Regions from separate parts of the Proteiniclasticum sp. genome, predicted to be linked through region 1. Evidence: a T-box and tRNA genes for the amino acid it is inferred to sense, from the RefSeq annotation. Region 1 holds a T-box; the other holds one or more tRNA genes.
The links. A T-box is a leader RNA that pairs with one kind of tRNA and senses whether it is charged. The one in region 1 lies ahead of proS (proline--tRNA ligase), so its partner is inferred to be a tRNA-Pro.
Positions count from the first base shown of each region.

Region 1 (3,161 bases):
CTTTCTCGTATAACGCATCATGGATCTCATTGAGGAGCTCAGGCACCTTTGTCTCAAGATCGTCCATGGATACAAAGATCTTTTCTCTCGTATCTCTTCTGACCAGGACTACCTGATTGTTTTCGATATCCTTAGGTCCTACCTCAAGTCTTAGCGGAACACCCTTCATCTCATATTCGCTGAACTTCCAGCCTGGCTTCTTGTCTGAAGCATCAACCTTGACTCTGGCAACTTTTGAAAGTTTTTCTCTCAGTTCTTCAGCCTTCTCAAGAACGCCTTCCTTATGCTGGGCTACAGGAATGATGACCAGCTGATGAGGTGCAACTCTTGGTGGTAGAATGAGGCCTGAATCGTCTCCATGAACCATGATGATGGCACCGATGACTCTTGTGGAAAGTCCCCAGCTGGTCTGGTGCACATGACTGAGCTTTCCGTCTTTACCGGTATATCGGATGCCGAATGCTTCAGCAAATCCCTGCCCGAAATTATGGGAGGTACCGGACTGCAGTGCCTTACCGTCATGCATAAGCGCTTCTATGGTATAGGTGGCTTCAGCCCCTGCAAACTTCTCCTTGTCTGTTTTTCTTCCTTTGATGACCGGGATAGCAAGGAAATCCTTCATCATATCCGAGTAGACATTCAGCATCTTGATGGTTTCTTCCTGTGCTTCTTCAGCAGTTTCATGGATGGTATGACCTTCCTGCCATAGGAACTCTGAAGTTCTAAGGAAAGGCCTTGTGGTCTTCTCCCATCTTATCACGCTGCACCACTGGTTGTACTTCTTAGGCAGATCATTATAGGACTGCACGATGTTCGAGAAATGTTCACAGAAAAGAGTCTCTGATGTAGGTCTTATACAGAGTCTTTCCTGAAGTTCTTCTGTTCCGCCATGGGTGACCCAGGCAACTTCAGGTGCAAATCCCTCCACATGATCCTTCTCCTTCTGAAGAAGACTCTCAGGAATGAGCATAGGCATATACACATTCTCATGTCCGGTTTCCTTGAATTTTCTGTCAAGATACCCTTGAATGTTTTCCCACAGCGCATAGCCGTAAGGTCTGAGGATTACTGCTCCTTTGACTGTTGAATATTCGATCAGTTCAGCTTTCTTTACGATATCGGTATACCACTGCGCAAAGTCCACATCCATGGAAGTGATGGCTTCTACAAGCTTCTTGTTGTTGTTCATCTGTATTCCCTCCTAAAAAAATAAAAAAAGCATCAATCGAAGGGGCCAAACTTAAATTCGGCGGTACCACCCTAATTGATACTTATGTATCCACTCTAAAGATAACGGCATTCCCCGCTCAATAAAATTGAGAACTCAAAGACAGGTTCCGAAAGCTTTCCTTAAGGGTTCACACCGCTCCCCTCTCTCTTTGCAGGCAGGATTTTCGTACTGGTTCTTCTCATCGTTTATATCATTTAGATTCTATAGGAAAAACGGAATTTGGTCAACTCATTTTTTCAGAAAATGATCCCGGGAAAAGTCAGGCTCAGGTCACACAATCCACCAGGTCTTATATCGCGGATCAAGATACAGGTCATATCTCTCTTTCAGTCTCTTCCTTCTCCCCTCAAGGTGGAAAGTGATTTCTCTTAGGCCATTTCTGTTGGCCGTGGTGATATAGTGAATCTTCTCCACATCTACAGTGAAATATCTTGCTTTATCCACAGCATAATACCTGAACTTCAGGGGAAGAATCTGTCCGTCTTTGGCATAGGTAATGACTTCGCAGGGGTTCTTTCTTTTTACCGGATTATTCATGAGCAGCATCACCACCTTTACTTAATAATAGAACATATATTCTATTTTGTCAATAATACGTGTTCATTCCACCATTTATACCTATATTTAGGATTGACCACTGACTTACCCACAAGATATTGTGGATACTGTGCATAACATTTGAATAAAAAATGAATGTTTCAGGATGTGACTGAGGTTGAAATAATGAAGACAAAAAAGAGAGCCTTAGCTCTCCCTGTTTGTATTATTTAAAGTATTTCAGTGGATTGACTGCACTGCCGTTGATTCTCACTTCGAAGTGCAGATGACTTCCTGTGGATCTTCCTGTACTGCCCATGTTTCCGATCTGCTGTCCCTGTGTCACATTCTGTCCGACCTTTACGTTGATTGAACTAAGATGTGCATAAGCTGTTTCTACTCCACTGGCATGTCTGATGATGATAAATTTTCCGTATGTTCCTTTATTTCCTGCAAAAATGACTTGTCCGTTTCTTGATGCATTCACTCTGGTCCCTTTCGAGTTTGCCAGATCGATTCCTGCATGGAATGAATTTCTCTTTGTTACAGGATGTTTTCTGTTGCCGAAACCGCTTGTCAGTCTTCCTTCAGTAGGTCTGATAAAGGTTGAGGCTCTCTTCTTCTCAAGCTCGATCTGTCTCAGCCTTTCCTGCTCAGCTTTAATTCTCTCCTGTTCGATTCTGATTCTTTCCTGTTCCAGTCTGATTCTTTCTTCTTCAGCTCTGATTTCAGTTTCCAGCTGGGTCTTCTGTACACTTAGTGTTTCAACCTGTACAACGACCTCACCCATTCTGCTGTTCAGCTCTGTATTGACTGCATCTATGGATTCCTTTTCCTTCTGAAGAGAAATCATGTTTGTCTGACTTTTATAAAGATCTTCTTTCAGATTCAGGATCTTTTCATTGAGGCCATCTTCTATCGCTTTGCGGTCTTCGGCTTTCAGGAATTCTCCCTGATAGGCTTCAAACTCATCCAGAGTTGAATGTACAGCACCTAGAAGATCAGCAAGTTCCATTTTGACATACCCGCCTGATATGGAAAGCATCGCTGCCTGAATGATATTGGATGGTTTTGTGGTATCCAGCATCCCGAGTTTCTTCTCGGTAACTTCTAAATTCTCTCTTAAATACTCTGCTCTTATGCGATGAATTTCTTTATCTTGATTAATTTGTTCGATTTCATTAAGATTGACTTCTATTTTAGTTTCAGTCTCCTGCTTGATCAGGCTGACTGCTTCAATTTCACTATTCACTGTACCCAACATTGCTTTTTTATCTTCAACAGCATGTACTGTATCTACGGAAAACCCGCTTAAAGTACCTGCGATAAGAATTGCTGCAATCATACTTTTTAAATGCTTCATCTGTTTCCTCCATGTCACTTTTTACGACTT
Region 1 covers NZ_DAMBTF010000017.1:49,208-52,368, reverse strand. Annotated here, with positions in the region: gene proS (proline--tRNA ligase) at 1-1,189, opposite strand, end outside; T-box leader at 1,227-1,422, opposite strand; gene RTX25_RS10290 (hypothetical protein) at 1,502-1,768, opposite strand; gene RTX25_RS10285 (peptidoglycan DD-metalloendopeptidase family protein) at 1,995-3,131, opposite strand.

Region 2 (3,161 bases), on a different contig from region 1:
GTACATCCATGGAATTTCTGTAGACTTCTCTGTTGCCTTCAAGTCCGGAGAGCTGTCCGAGGCAGCTTGCACCTGAAGTGTTGCTGTCCAGAAAGCTTGTCCATGCAGAAGGCAGTTCAATCATTCTCAGGGTATGTCCGGTTGGAGCAGTATCAAAAATGATGTGATCATACTTCTTTCTCAGATCCTCATTGGATAGAAGGTTCGTAAATTCATTGAATGCTGCAACTTCCACAGTACAGGACCCCGATAGCTGCTCTTCCATATTGATGATGGCACTTTCAGGAAGAATCCCTCTATAAGGCGCAACAACAGTTTCCTTATATTCTGCAGCGGATTTTATGGGATCAAGATTCATGACATGGAGGTTCTCCACTTCCTTAAGCTCAGTGATGTCCTTTGTAAAATCGATATTGAAGATATCCTGAAGATTTGATGCGGGATCCGTACTCACAAGGAGCACTTTTTTTCCTTTTTCGGCAAAACCCACTGCGGTGGATGATGCAGTGGAGGTCTTGCCCACACCGCCCTTTCCTGTATAGAAAAGATACTTGTATTCTTCAAATTGTTCTGTCTGATATAAGTTCATGATTTCCTCCTCAGTCTAAAGGGTCAGCATCTTACCGGCATCGTCCGACAATTCTACGGGATCTACACCCGTCCAGGCTTTAAATTCTTCAGCTGTAGGATATCCGGATTTCTTCACGACTTTTCCGTCCATTACGGTTATGGGCAGCGTCTCTATTCCTTCATTTTTCATGATTTCCGTGACCTCCGGAACCTTCGTGAATTCCATAGGACTCATGGAAAGATTGTATCTTCTCACTTTGAATCCTCTTTTATTCAGTCCTCTGACGGTCGTTGTGATTCTTAGAAGCTCAGGATCCACGGATGGTCCACAGACACCGCTTTCGCAGCAGAGTGCCTTTTCATAGATTTTTATCTCCACAGGCTTCACAAGCTTTGCTGTTCCCTCTGCCATCACATCTGTCATTTCTCTTTTCATATTCATTTATATTTCCGCCTTTCTTCTATTATTTTAACCGGTTGTCGTAAACATCAGAATGTTTTCCTTTATGGTGTCACAGGAGAGTCCTCTTGTCTTATAGGCGCTGAGCCTTAAAAGGTCCTCCTGATAGATTTTTTCTTTCCTAAGGTCTGCAACAGTCAGAGCGATCATCGGATGCTCTTTCAGTGTTTCCTTATCCAGCTTGTAATAGCTGTACTTCGCATCTTTTCTGAAAACTGTTATCTTCGCATCGCTTAATCTGGACAGATGCCTTGAGACATTGGACTGGGTCATCTGAAGGATTCCTTCCACTTCACAGCCGCAGAGCTCATCTTCATAGAGAATATTGACGAGCCTAAGCCTGTTTTCATCTCCCAGGGCTTTAATGATTTTCAGGGTTTCCATTCACTCCCTCCTTCATATTATCATATTCACATGTAATCATATGACAAACAGAAATAAAATACAAGTGCATACGGCTGAAACTTTCAGACGAAGATAGAGGCCACATTTTTGCTCATCACTACCCTTGATTCCTGATATGTGATAGGATATAATTAGATTTGGCTATCGGGGTGTAGCGCAGATGGTAGCGTGCTTGACTGGGGGTCAAGAGGTCGCAAGTTCAAGTCTTGTCACTCCGACCATAGATTAAGGTCATGTATGAGGATTTTTCTCATGCATGACTTTCATTTTATCCTCAGATTCAAAAGCTTCGAAAGGGATAGTGAAAATGACAGATATAGAAGAGAATGCATACAAAGCAATGGTCAGTATTTTTGAAGCCCTAGCTTATGAAGAAAAACAACGATTCGACGGCCATTTTGCCGGAGATATGATCAAAGTAAATAAAAAAAGCTGTGTCTTCCCCGTTTTTGCAGGATTTAGCGGCAGTGACATAACCCTCGTAAGTCTGAGCAGAAAACTGGAAAAGGAGGATACTCTGCACATCCCTTTATCTCAGGTGAAAGAGATCAGCATGAAGAAGAGATTTCTCTCCAGAATATATACCCTACGCATCGAGTGCATGGACAGCACCTCTTACATTCTAGGAGTACCCCATACACTTTCCTATATCCCCGTGCAGAGAGAGAATGTGGATCTGTTTCTGACCACTCATTTCCTCTTGAAACTTAACCGCTGATTTTAGTATCTTAATCTTATGTAAGTAAAAAAATACAGTCATGGAGAATGTGGTTCATTCTCCATGACTGTATTTTTTTTAATTTCAATTTATCTCTTTTCCTCTTTGGGTCAGCTGAACAGGACGAGGCTTGCCGCCATGACCATCATGCCTGAAATCAGTCCATAGATGGCGATATGGTGTTCGCCGTACTTCTCTGCAGCAGGTAGAAGCTCATCCAGAGAGATATAGACCATGATTCCTGCAACCACCGCAAATACGATGCCGAACATGGATTCGGACAAGAAGTTCGCCAGAAGAAAGTATCCGATGATCGCGCCTAAAGGTTCTGAAAGACCGGAAAGGAATGAATACTTGAAAGCCTTTCTTCTGCTTCCTGTGGCGTAGTAGATCGGAACAGAAACGGCAATTCCTTCAGGAATATTATGAATGGCAATGGCAACAGCAATACTGATACCCATGGTCGGATCCTCAAGGGCTGCAATGAAGGTAGCAAGACCTTCCGGAAAGTTATGGATTGCAATGGCAAGAGCCGAAAACATCCCCATTCTTAAAAGATGGCTGGATTCAAGGGCTTCTCTCCTCTTTTCAGGTGAGACATCCATATCCTCAGGATCCTTGACTTCATGAGGATTTTCACCTTTAGGTACAAGTTTGTCGATGATTCCGATAATAAAGATTCCAGCAAAAAATGCCAGAGTGGTATAAAGATAACCTCTGCTCGCACCATGGGCAGCTTCAAGAGAATCTCTCGCTTTTACGAAGATTTCCACCATGGATACATAGATCATGACACCAGCGGAAAACCCAAGCGCAGCAGAAAGAAATTTCTTGTTGGTTTTTTTCGTGTAAAAAGCCAGAATACTTCCAACACCCGTTGCAAGTCCGGCAAATATGGTCAGCATAAATGCAAACAGTACTTCATTCATGTCGTAGGGCATTCTCTCACCTTCTTTCTATGCACTATTGTATGATATGCGAAGAGCTGAGACAACCCGTTTCCTTAAG
Region 2 covers NZ_DAMBTF010000002.1:35,851-39,011, forward strand. Annotated here, with positions in the region: gene arsA (arsenical pump-driving ATPase) at 1-589, opposite strand, end outside; gene arsD (arsenite efflux transporter metallochaperone ArsD) at 605-1,012, opposite strand; gene RTX25_RS01215 (metalloregulator ArsR/SmtB family transcription factor) at 1,040-1,414, opposite strand; tRNA gene RTX25_RS01220 (tRNA-Pro) at 1,581-1,656, shown strand; gene RTX25_RS01225 (hypothetical protein) at 1,743-2,153, shown strand; gene zupT (zinc transporter ZupT) at 2,264-3,082, opposite strand.
Region 2: it encodes a tRNA-Pro, which carries the amino acid that the T-box ahead of proS (proline--tRNA ligase) is inferred to sense. The anticodon was not compared.